2 regions of the Bacillus sp. SYZHCR11 genome follow, and region 1 is predicted to be linked to the other one. Evidence: predicted binding sites of a transcription regulator. Region 1 holds the regulator's gene; the other holds the start of a gene.
What was found. The regulator LexA, encoded in region 1, represses DNA repair genes until DNA is damaged. The targets are predictions, from matches to a motif close to CGAACATATGTTCG.
Positions count from the first base shown of each region.

Region 2: ruvA (Holliday junction branch migration protein RuvA) is a predicted target of LexA. The motif match lies at 2,743-2,756, and genes of this name have one in related genera.

Region 1 covers NZ_JBXUND010000001.1:455,958-462,332, forward strand. The annotation lists gene tkt (transketolase) at 1-542, opposite strand, end outside; gene AC2CGA_RS02100 (DUF896 domain-containing protein) at 709-942, opposite strand; gene AC2CGA_RS02105 (YneB family resolvase-like protein) at 1,011-1,661, opposite strand; gene yneA (cell division suppressor protein YneA) at 1,677-1,988, opposite strand; gene lexA (transcriptional repressor LexA) at 2,145-2,765, shown strand; gene AC2CGA_RS02120 (hypothetical protein) at 3,105-3,533, opposite strand; gene AC2CGA_RS02125 (YndM family protein) at 3,675-4,124, shown strand; gene AC2CGA_RS02130 (prohibitin family protein) at 4,152-4,982, opposite strand; gene AC2CGA_RS02135 (hypothetical protein) at 4,969-5,118, opposite strand; gene AC2CGA_RS02140 (poly-gamma-glutamate hydrolase family protein) at 5,227-6,048, opposite strand; gene AC2CGA_RS02145 (dUTP diphosphatase) at 6,324-6,375, opposite strand, start outside.
Region 2 covers NZ_JBXUND010000003.1:287,102-293,476, reverse strand. The annotation lists gene queA (tRNA preQ1(34) S-adenosylmethionine ribosyltransferase-isomerase QueA) at 1-839, opposite strand, end outside; gene AC2CGA_RS13265 (DUF2905 domain-containing protein) at 865-1,065, opposite strand; gene ruvB (Holliday junction branch migration DNA helicase RuvB) at 1,058-2,062, opposite strand; gene ruvA (Holliday junction branch migration protein RuvA) at 2,073-2,678, opposite strand; gene AC2CGA_RS13250 (intercompartmental signaling factor BofC) at 2,813-3,322, opposite strand; gene AC2CGA_RS13245 (hypothetical protein) at 3,455-3,574, opposite strand; gene AC2CGA_RS13240 (YhcN/YlaJ family sporulation lipoprotein) at 3,708-4,301, opposite strand; gene safA (SafA/ExsA family spore coat assembly protein) at 4,449-5,654, opposite strand; gene nadA (quinolinate synthase NadA) at 5,781-6,375, opposite strand, start outside.

The sequences.
Region 1 (6,375 bases):
ACGATCAGGCGGCCTAATTCAAGATGGCCTGCAAGAGAAGCGGCTTCGGAAGAAATGCCTTCCATTAAATCGCCGTCTCCGCAAATACTGTATGTATAATGATCAACTACATTGAATGAATCACGGTTATATGTCTCAGCCAGATGGCGTTCTGCAATTGCCATTCCCACTGCCATTGCAATCCCCTGTCCAAGCGGCCCGGTCGTTGCGTCTACTCCGGCTGTATGCCCGAACTCCGGATGTCCCGGTGTTTTGCTTCCCCATTGACGGAACTGTTTCAAGTCTTCAATGCTGAGGTCATATCCGCTTAAATGCAGCATGCTGTATAAAAGCATTGAACCGTGGCCTGCTGATAAAACAAAGCGGTCGCGGTTAAACCAGCCCGGATTCTGCGGATTTACATTCATAAATTTCGTCCACAGCGTGTATGCCATCGGAGCGGCTCCCATCGGCATGCCCGGGTGTCCGGAATTCGCTTTTTCAATTGCGTCTATAGATAGTGTACGAATGGTGGCAACTGATTTCTTTTCAATTGTATCCATTATAATCCCCTTCCTTATTGTTGTACCTTTTCATCATAAAGCGATGCTGACTTTTTCTCAACTCTTTCAGCTTAAATTTGAGATAAACTTGTTGAAAATTGTCGTAAAGCACATCCTGATATTAGTATATACGAAAAAAGAATACGTATTGCCGTATTCTTTCTGTTTAGTGAAGATTATTTTTCTGTTGTTCTCTTTTTAATTTTTCAGGGGTGACATCGTTGCCTTCCGGATCAATCACTTTTACGCTCTTTAACGTATTTTTCATTGAGGAGCGGAATCCTTTCAAATACTCCTGGCGAAGCTTTTGCTGTTCAGCTTTTTCCTCATCCGTTATTGTGTTTGATTTAGCTTTTTGAGCCAATTCGTTAATTCTTGCGATTTTTTCTTTAGAAATCATAATAAGCTCCTTTGGTGCGTGTTGATTATATACTACTAAAACGCAGTCTTTTTTACAACTGATGCGCGTCAGCTGCCTTCTGTGTCTGCGGTATATTCCTGAAACCGCCGGTGAACCGTGGCTTTGGACACGTCATACCCGAATCCTCTTAAGGTCGCTGCGATTTCTGCAAAGGTAAGCTTGTTGGCTCTCAGCCTGATAATTTCCGAAACCGGAACCTCTTTTTTTTCTTTTCCGCTGTTTTCATGTCTGTTTTTCAGATTCCGTTCAGGCTTGTAGCCGTTTTTCACGGCTCTTTTCATTCCCCGCCGGATTTTCATATTGTGAATTTTCCTTTGATATTCCTCAACAATACTGACGATTTCAAGTACCATCGAATCAGCTTCGGAAAGCTCCAGTTCACCTTTATGAGCCGTCGTATATATTTTAACGTTCTCCCTGTAAATACAATGCAAAAGCGCAATCTTGGCGTTTCCTCTTCCCAATCTCGTTTCGTCCTGCACCAATATCGCGTCAATATGTGATTTTTTAATTTCATCAAGCATTTCAAATACTCCGTCGCGGTCCATTTCGTAACCGCTGGCTTTCTCAGAAATGACTTTCACGACTTCCATGCCGTTTGCAGCAGCGATCTCACTGAGCTCCTCTTCCTGTCTTTTTAATGACGTTTGCTGCTGTTCTTTGTTTGTGCTTACGCGGGCATAAATGAGCGCCTTCATTTCTCTCTTTCCTCTCTAATTGACAATGGCCAGCTGATATACGGCCGGATGCTTCTTCTTAACCGGTAGAATAAGTTCGTCTCCGGGCTTTATATCAGCAGTCTGGAGATGATTATTCTCCGTCACCCACTCAATGAAATCTTCTTTATTAATGTGTTTCTTTTCTGCTACATGATCCGCAAGTGACCAGAGTGTATCGCCGTCCTGAACCTTTATTTTAACATATTGGCTGAGGGACTGATCATTTCCCGCACATGAAACAAGTAAAATAGCGGCACTTAAAATCGCAGTAAACAGCCCGACAAATATGATAGATTCTTTCGCCATGTAAACAACCTCCGATAAGAATGTTTGTTCGCTTTTTATATCTTTCAGTATATACGAACAAATGTTTCTGTCAATCGTTTTTTTCGAACCTATGTTTGTACTGTCAGGAAAATCATGCTATAATCTACTTAAAATCGACGTTTTGAGGTGCGAAATATGACGAAGCTATCAAAAAGGCAGCTTGATATCCTGCGTTTTATTAAAGAAGAGGTAAAAACGAAAGGATATCCGCCTTCTGTAAGAGAGATAGGAGAAGCAGTAGGACTGGCTTCCAGTTCAACCGTGCACGGCCATTTGGCGCGGCTGGAGACAAAAGGCCTGATCAGACGGGACCCTACGAAACCGAGGGCGATTGAGGTATTGGATGAAGAAGAAGTCCATATTCCGAAAAGCCAGGTCGTAAACGTTCCGGTCATCGGGAAAGTGACGGCGGGTATTCCGATTACGGCTGTTGAAAATATCGACGAGTATTTTCCGCTTCCTGACCGGATGGTTCCTCCGGGCGAACATGTCTTTATGTTAGAAATCATGGGAGAAAGTATGATTGACGCCGGCATTTTTGACAAAGATTACGTCATTGTCAAACAGCAGAACACGGCCAATAACGGAGAAATCGTCGTAGCTATGACCGAAGATGATGAAGCGACGGTCAAGCGCTTCTATAAAGAAGACAATTATGTGCGGCTGCAGCCGGAAAATCCGACGATGGAGCCGATTATCCTGCAAAACGTAAGCATTTTGGGGAAAGTGATCGGCGTATTCAGAGCCGTCCATTAATTCTATTAAACTTCATTTATCGTAAAAAACCCCTCTGTAAGGGGTTTTTTTGCATAAAAAAAGCAGATTCGCCCTGGCTTAAGAAACGAACCTGCTAAGGAGGAAAAACTTACATTCTTATTATCCGACATCACACTTTTGAAGTCAACTAATAATGTTTCCCTCAAGAAACTTTTCATCCATTTTTCAACTTTTTATATATTTGTGCGTGATGAATTTGCTTTTTTATCTTTTCTTTGGGCGGGCACGTCAAAAATTTATGTATGAATATTTAGTACATAGTGTAATAAGTTAAATATAAATATAAAAAAACCCGCTGCCTTTAGCGAGTATCTATTTTCAATCAAAATGATAATATTCTACACCGTAGAACCCTTTAATATAGACGGGACCACAGACGTTTGAAGAACTTTCAACCAGAATCCTGTATTTGTGATACGGATCAATTGATTTTTTATCCTGGGCACTGAGGTTTAACCAGCTGCCGCTGTAGTTTTTAGAACTTAATGTATAAAAATTTCCGTTCAGCGCCATCCGCTGGAGTTTCATGCTTAAACCGCACGAAGAGTTGTTCATTATGGTGAACTTATAGCCTAAAAAGTAATCGTCGGCAGCTACAGCACCCGGATTTTCAATATGAAACTCTTTTGCGTTTCCCTCCAAAGTGAAGCTTGTTTTTGATCCGAATTCAGTGGTAGCCGCTTTAGCTGAGTGTATTCCGCTAAAACATAATAAAAAAACAGCAATACATATCCAGTATTTTTTCATTTGCATCCCCCTTTTTACATATTTTAACTTGTGAATCCTGTGATGTCTATTCACATTTTACTTTATAACCACTATATACCAGTTTAAAAATTTGCGGATTGCTTACAATGAAGACTAAACGAAATAACGAAGGTGGTTCAAATGAAACACGTAATTGCTTTCGCTTCTAAAACGGCGCTCACACTTGCTTTACTGTACATTGTTCTGGATCTTATGTACCAAGTAACCTTTTTAAACGTTCTGTTTATTACAGTGATCTTAAGTTTAATCACTTATTTTGCGGGTGATTGCATGATTCTGCCGAGAACAAGCAATTTCACAGCCGTTGCAGCTGATTTCGGAATTTCATTCATTATATTATGGATATTCCTGATGAACATTGGCGGGTTTAATGTCTCTCCTGCCGCGGCAGCGGTTATCTCTGCACTTTGCATTTCTGTTTTTGAGGCATTTTTTCACCGGTATTTGCAGCAATATGTACTTCCCGAAGATTATAAGGACACAACAGAGACGGATAGCACGCTATGGAGCTATCAAACCGAGGCGTCTGAAGAATTAGTGTCGGAAAAAGACCCTCAGGAAAAAACATAAAAAGGAGGCAATCGCCTCCTCCTCTTTTTACTTTTGCTTCTGATCGTCAAGCGGCAGCTGCAGCAGTGAGTCTGTGCCTGTCGCTTTCGGCGTTTTTCCGTCCCATTTTTCAATCCATTTATATTTGATCATTTCATCGGACATTGATTTCTTAATGATTTCGTTATAGTCAGCGATCCCTTCCGCTTCAATTTTTTTCTTTTTCGCTTCGGCTTCGGCTATTTTAATTTCAGTTTGTGTCCGTTCAAGTTCCTGTGAAGACTTCACCCTTGCATCGATGGCTTCCTGTGTGGCTTTATCCGGCTTCGGTACGCCAAGCGTCAGATCATCAATTAAAAATCCGAGACTCTTCATATCATCAGCAAATCTCTTTTGAACATCGGCAGCGGCTTCAGCAGATTTTTGCCCGTATGTGTCAATAACCGAGTATTTGCTGATTGATTTTCGCGCCGCATCCCACAGCCTTGTTTTTAAATATGTATTTTCAATCGTTTCAACGTCTACCGCCCCGAATTTGTTAAACAGATCGACTACTTTATCAGGCTGCACGACATAGTTGTAAGCGATATCCATTTCTATATTTTTACCGTCAGAGGTTGCCACTTTTATATTTTCATTATTCACTGTCTGCATACGCACCGGATATTCCGTTACTTTATTAAATAATCCGACTAAGTGCCAGCCTTGGTCCAATGTGTCGGATTTTACCCCGCCATTCGGTGAGTATACAACCCCGACATAACCGTTCGGTATTTTTTCAATGAATAGTGACGCTGTGACGCCCGCAATTAAAAGGGCTGCACCTATAATCACACCGCCGAGAATTTTTTTTGTGTTTCCGCGCTTATTTTCGCTCATGCTGATCTTCTTCCTCCCATGACTTTTTTAATTTTTTGGCTCCGCTTCCCACTTGTTTAAAGATTGGACTAAGCATCAGCCATAAACCGAATCCGATGATGACAAGAAGAATGATAGACCCGATCATCACTTTCATTTGCCCACCTCTTTTCTTTCATCCTGTCAATTATGTATACGATCTTAAGAACTTAAAGTTTCATAAATTTCAAAAGAAAAAGCCCCGCCGACAAAATAAGCGTGCTTATTAATAATTGTCACTGATAAAATCAGAAATCGTTTTTGTAAATTGGTAAAAGGTCCCGTTTTGTGCGGATGCTCTGCTTTTCAGCGTAAAGGTGTCAAATAGTGATTTTCTGAAGCCGGTGCTCATTTCGATTTGAATACTCAATCCGGATGAAGATTGATTGGCAAGGTTGTTCGGACTGACGCCTGCGTATTTATCATTTGTGCCAAGAAGAACGGCAGGATACCCGTGCCGTTTCAGCACATCGGTCAAGAGTTCGGCCCGTTCTCTGTCTGTACCGCCGATTTTTATCTTTTTATCATCACTGCCGTAACCGTGCAATGAAATGACATTAGAGTGCCCTTTCACCATTTGCACGGCCTTGGTTTCATCGAAATGCGAACTTGTCAAATGCAGAGCTGCATTACCGGCTGATTTTAACCCTTCAAATAAATATAAACTCCGGTTTTCGGCAATTTCTCTGGCTAACTCACTGGTCCCCGGCTCTATGCCTCCGCCGTGTATAGCTAATATGAGGACAGAAGGGTCATGCTCCCGCGTTGAAATGGAAAAATCGGAAGGATCTTCATTCAGCTTTAATTCCTCGAAACTGCCGTAAAGATCTGAAGCGGCATCAGCCCGAAAGAACGGCAGAAGCAAAAACGGTAAAATTAAAATTGAAATTCCTTTTTTGGTTATTGATGGCATTTGTATGTTTATGTTACAATACAAATGCTTCAGCCTTTGAAGCGAACGGCAGAACAGGGTGACTTTGGACGGTTTCTTCTGCTCTGCCTCTTTGCCGGCTGCTTTACGGTCTACTCTTCTAACCCTTTTTTCCATAACATCATCCTTTCTTTTGTTTACACTTTTGTCACAATATTATATACGTTGGACAAAACCTCCGTTCATCTTGAAGAATAAAAACATCAAAACAACCTCTATCCTTTAACCTAAAAAAGTCTTTCTGTTCAAAGAGACGGAAAGCTTAAATGATAAAAATGAAACCCTTCTCCTTAGTTTTGTTTGATTTCCCAATTCAAGAATCCCCGAAAAAATTTGAATGTAACTGCTGTATCCATAAAAAAAGACTGCTGTTAAGCAGTCTTTTTTTCGTTTTATTTCGTGCCTGTTGATCCCAGTCCGCCGCGGTCATTGTTCCCGAGCTTG
Region 2 (6,375 bases), on a different contig from region 1:
ATGGACGTCCAGCCGCTTGAAGCGGTAAATACGCCGTCATGCTCGCCGGCAATGGTTTCCAGGGTGCGCGTTGATGTCGTCCCGACCGACACGATGCGCCCTCCCGCCTTTCTGACCTCGTTTAAAGAGGCGGCGGTTTCTTCCGTCATTTCATAAAATTCCGCGTGCATGTTATGCTCTTCCACATCATCCGCACTGACCGGGCGGAATGTGCCGAGTCCCACATGAAGTGTGATAAATTCAATCCGCACACCCTTTTGCTTCAGCTCGTCCAGAATCTCTTCCGTAAAATGAAGTCCGGCCGTCGGAGCTGCGGCAGATCCGATTTCTTTTGAAAAGACGGTCTGATACCGTTCTTTATCATCAAGCTGCTCTTTGATATAAGGAGGCAGCGGCATTTCACCGAGTGATTCAAGCACTTCGTAAAAAATCCCGTCATACCGGAATTCTATTTTTCTGCCTCCGTGATCAAGCTCCTCCGTGCAGACCGCTGTCAGCCGGCCGTCGCCAAATGTCAGGACCGTTCCTTTTTTTACGCGTTTCGCCGGCTTTACGAGCGTTTCCCATGTATCATTTTCTTCCTGTTTTAATAACAGAAGCTCCACTTTCGCTCCCGTATCTTCTTTTGTGCCGAATAATCTTGCAGGCAGCACACGGGTATTGTTCAAGACGAGACAATCCCCTTCATTAAAAAAGCTTACAATCTCTTTAAATGAACTGTCCGTCAGCCCGCCCGTCTGTTTGTCGAGCACCATCAGCCGCGATGCGTCACGTTCTTTCAGCGGCACTTGGGCAATGAGGCGTTCAGGCAGTTCAAAATCAAATAAATCGACTTTCATCATTTCACCTTTATTCTGTCTATTGTTATTTCATTCTGCCGAAAAAATTAAGCAGAATGGATAGTATCACACTGATCACAATACAAGTGACAACGGGAAAGAAAAATGTAACATTTCCCTTCTTAACGAAAATATCTCCGGGCAGCCTTCCGACAAAGTGCCAGACTGCGCCGGCAATAAGCAAAACGGCACCGAGAACCATGAGAACCTTCGGAAAGTCAGTCACGGGCGGGCGCCTCCAATCGAAAATGTTCATACACAGCCGGAGTCACGACCCGTCCCCTCGGCGTCCTCTGGAGAAATCCGATCTGCAGCAGATACGGTTCGTACACATCCTCTATTGTATGCGGTTCTTCGCCGATTGTCGCGGAAATCGTATCAAGGCCGACGGGACCGCCGCTGAATTTTTCGATCATGCCCATCAGCAGCTTATGGTCGATATGGTCAAGGCCGAGCGCATCGACTTGAAGACGTTCGAGCGCGTCGTGAGCGATTTCTTCCGTGATGCGGCTGTCGCCGAGCACCTGGGCAAAATCCCTCACCCTTCTGAGAAGCCGGTTTGCAACCCGCGGCGTTCCCCTTGACCGTCTGGCGATCTCCAGAGCCGGAGCTTCTTCGATATCCACTTCAAAAACGTCAGCCGTTCTTGACACGATATCTGTCAGCTCTTCCTGCGTATAGTATTCAAGGCGCGACAGCACCCCGAACCGGTCTCTGAGCGGTGCGGTCAATAATCCGACCCTTGTCGTCGCTCCTACAAGCGTAAAAGGGGGAAGGTCGAGACGGACGGAGCGGGCGGACGGGCCTTTTCCAATGACGATATCAAGGCAGAAATCCTCCATCGCCGGGTACAGCACTTCCTCAATCGAGCGGTTCAGCCTGTGAATTTCGTCTATAAACAGCACATCCCCTGGTTCGAGCGCCGTTAAAATGGCTGCCAAATCTCCCGGTCTTTCGATGGCGGGACCTGACGTCGTCCGCATCTCCACACCCATCTCATTGGCCACGATAGACGCAAGCGTTGTTTTCCCGAGACCCGGAGGCCCATATAAAAGAACGTGGTCCAGCGTTTCCTGCCTCATTTTCGCCGCATCGATAAACACGCGCAGATTTTCTTTCACCTTCTTTTGGCCGATATACTGGGCGAGATTCTGCGGCCTGAGGCTTTGCTCGATTATTGATTCATGGCTGTCTGCTTCACTTGAAACGAGCCGTTCATCCATGAACATCACCTTACTTTAATAATTTTTGCAATGCTTTTTTCACATATTGATCTGTTGAGAGCGCTGTTTCCTCTTTTAAGTGAGGAAGCACTTTTTTAATTTCTTTTTCGGCGTAGCCGAGAACCCTAAGCGCTTCAAGCGCCTCGTCAAGCGCCGTTTCAGCCTCTTGTTTTTCAATGCGCGCTTCATGATTGAACAGGTTGTCAATCATTTCAGGCACGACGTCGGCCAGTTTGCCTTTCAAATCAAGAATAATCTGCCGCGCCGTTTTTTTGCCCACACCCGGAAATTTCACCAAAAAGGCTTCATCTTCCTGTTCGATCGCTTCGATGACGGCTCCGGGGTCACCGGAACCGAGGATGGCGAGGGCCCCTTTCGGCCCGATGCCGGTGACGTTCAGCAGCTTTGTGAAAAGCGCTTTTTCTTCCCGGGTTGAAAAACCGTACAAAGAAAAGGCGTCTTCTTTTATATGATGATACGTAAAAATGGTCTCTTGATTGCTTACCTTATAAATAAACGGATTCGGAGTGAAGACCTGATAGCCGATTCCGCCGTTTTCAATCACGATGTATTGGGGAGATACATAATCAATCGTCCCCTTCACGAATTCAATCACACCTATTCACCTCTTTGACTGCTTATCATTGTAACACAAAAACAGCCAAAGTCTTATAGAAAAGTTAACGTATGTTCGCTTTGACATCTTCCATTCAGAAAAAAAAGACATGTGTCACATGTCTTGCGTCAAAGTCAGCCGCTGTAAGTCTTAATATGATCGATCACGCTCTCAAACTCCGCTTTTGTCCTGTACGGTATGCCGTGTTCCAAGTGCTTTTGCAATCGGCTTTCCAGCCTTTCTATATCAATCTGGAAGAAAGATTGAATCGGCTCGGCCAGCGATCCGGGACGGCCGTGAAAAGTGGAGATGACGCCTCCGTCCGTGACGCCGATATAACCGTTAACCTTACTGAGCGGAGAAATGTCATCAACATGCTTACGGAAAAGAACGAAGCCTTTTTTCTGCTCAACGAGCGTCCAGCCCGCATATGCGGCCCAAAAATCCTCCATCGCCAAAACGGTTTCATCCGTATGTTCGATGCCGACATCACCGTCCAGATAGACCTTTTCCAGCTGGACGTGCACCCGAAGCGGCCCGTAATGCTCAACCTCCGCCCCGTATGCGCCTTTTCCTCCGCAAATCAGGACTGCAGCCGATAAGATAAGCATAAACAATAGACGAGCACCGCAAATTCGTTTCACCAATAACACCTCTTTATTCAATCAAACTCTTGATGCTAGTTTGACCAAAGATGCCGGCGCTTAACCGTTTTCTTTCATTTGTCTGTTTCAGCCGAATAAAAGCAGCCTCTATTATGAAGGCTGCCCCGATGATTATGCCCGGCCGGCTGAAATCAGTTTCATTTGTCCGGACGTCAGTTTGAGCCGGTATCCCCTTACGGTCAGATACACAGTTTTTTCTCCGCGGCTTTTGTCATGCTCCGTTTTTTTCATTCCGGCCCCTCCGTTACGTTTTATTACTTTTATGTTAACACCGCAACATAAAGAGCGTTTTAAGAATATGTAAAGAAATGATGAAGCTTTATCCATAAAAATACTGCCGGATGAAATCATCCGGCAGTCCCGTTTAACGGCTGTTTCTGTTCATGTCTTGCAGCTTTGTAAAAGTAGCGTTGTCGGTAAACACTTGAATTGTACGGCCGTCCGCAAATCTTTTGGCCGCATGTTTGACATGTTTATCATCATTTTTCGTAAAAGGATGATTTGTTCTGACGGCAATGACGACTCTCGTGTCAGTCACGATGACCTGACTATCCTGTACGCCTTTTACTTTTTTCACGCGGTTTGCAACTTTTGCCGCCAGCCTGATGTTTTCGGCGTTGTCATACCCATTATAAGACATAGCTGCCGGCGGCGTATTGACATTTCGGCCGTTATATGTGCCGTCCGTCGTTAACGGAACCCCGTCATTAGGCGCATACTGGTCAGACACGTTTGTCGTATTATGACGGCCGTTTCGGTTTTCCATCATTTCAGAAACGGGTCCTTGATGGTCCATTCCGTACTGGCGTCTGCCGTTATCATTATCATTCGAATAATATCCGACCGGACGTGTTGACTGATTGTAGCGTCCGTCATTCATGGCATTATTTGCTCCGCATGCCGTTAAGCTTGCCGTCACGGCTAAAACGCCTGCGATCGTCATCAGTTTTTTACCCAATGGAAAAACCCCCCGTGGATTCATCGCTGTTTGAGCGTTTTCCGCTCATGTTTAGGATGTGCGGCCGACGGCGGGTTTAAGCTTGTCAGTTATGTCCATTCCTCAGTTGGACATAAAAAAAGGAACGACATACATCGTCCCGAAACATTAATCTTCTTCTTCCTCCGGCCGTCCGAATACTTGATTTGGACTCGGCTGATTCGGTGCGGCATTAGGATTTGCTCCGCCGTAAGGCATAAAATATCCGGCGTTTGCACCCACATTCGGATACGGCTGCACAGGCATATTTGCGTGATGGTGATGTGAACCGTGGTGATGATGGTGGTGGTGATGTGAATCATGGCAGCCGCAATCATCATCCTTAAATTTCCCATCATGATGAGGCGCGTTTGCGTAATGTGACGAATATCCGCCGTAATACGGCATTTGACCGTACGGAACACCGCCGAAACCGGATGCAGAACCATCGTAATGCTCTGCATTTTCATGGGCCTGGTTTTCATATTCACCGTAACCCGCTTGCGGCCCAAATCCCGGATGATGGAATCCGTGATGATGGAATCCGTACGGTAACGGCATCGGCATTACCGGAAAGCCTCCATAACCTCCTCCAAAACCGCCGAAACCTCCGCCTACCGGGAAGCACGGATGGCATAGTCCCGAACCCGGCAGCATCGGTGTCACCGGAACCGGACAAGGACAAGGCATGCACGGCATCGGGTAATGCATAAAAGGCGGTTCAACGGCCGGCATATTCGGAAACGGGACATTCGGAATGTTTGGCATGTTCGGCAGATGATAAGCGGCGTTTTCTTCTTCCATCTTTCCGGCTTCAGGCGCCTTCGGCATATTCGGGTAATTCGCGTTTTCCATGTTGATCATTTCCTCCTGTTGTGGAATGTTATTGTCATGCTCTTTTTCTTTCGGCTCGACAAAATGTGTCACCGGTTCCTCCGGCTTAGGAGGCGACCACGGCTGAAACAGCTGATTGGACGGATAATATTGGTTCATATCAGCTTCCGGCAGCACATTTTCATGCTTTTCAGGGATTGGCGGCACATACGGAATTGACGGCTTCGGTTCTTCCGGTATGGTGTCTTCAATGTCCACAACTGATTTCGGTTTTTCTTTGGCATATGGATGCTCATGCTTATGCGCAGACGTTCCGAAGCCGGCCTTGGGTTCTTTTCTGACCGGAACGGCTTCTGAAGGCACCTTTATCTTCATTCCAGGCATAATTAAGTCTGGATTGCTAAGCTGATGATTCAGTTTTTTTAACTCTTCAAGATCAACTCCGTATTTTTCAGCTATTTTCCAGAGCGAATCGCCTTTTTGAACGATATGAATTTTCAACGTTTTCCCCTCCTATGCACAAAACGTGAACGGTACATTTGTCATTACAATACGTTTCTTCACACTATATGCCGGTGGACTGGGCATGATGATAAAAAATTTGGGAAGGAGGGGAAATTTTTATGATTACGTATGACTCAGCATTCTGTTCAAAGCACGAAGCGCTTCTGTCCGAACCGCTTCCGGAACTTTAATGACACCCTTCGGCTCGCCTTTTTCAAGCTGCTCAAGCGACCACAATAAATGCGGCAGGTCGATTCTGTTCATTGTCAGACACGGACACATATCGGGATTCAATGATTCAATCTGTTTATCCGGGTGCGAGTGAATGAGGCGCTGAACAAGATTCATTTCCGTGCCGATCGCCCACTTGCTTCCCGGTTCAGCCTGTTCAATCGTATCAATAATATATTTGGTAGACCCGCTGTCGTCACTGAGCGAGACCACTTCCCGCGAACATTCCGGATGAACGATAATGCGGATGCCGGAATCCCGCTGCCGCAGCTGAGAAATATTTTCCGCTGTAAACTTTTCGTGTACGGAGCAATGTCCTTTCCAAAGGATGACTTTAATGTTTTCCGGATGGTCAGTAAGCAATCGGTTCTGCCCCGGGTCCCATACAGCCATTTCTGTCAGCGGAATGCCGAGGTCATAGGCTGTATTTCTGCCTAAATGCTGATCCGGCAAAAATAAAATTCTTTCTTTTTGTTTAAAAGCCCAT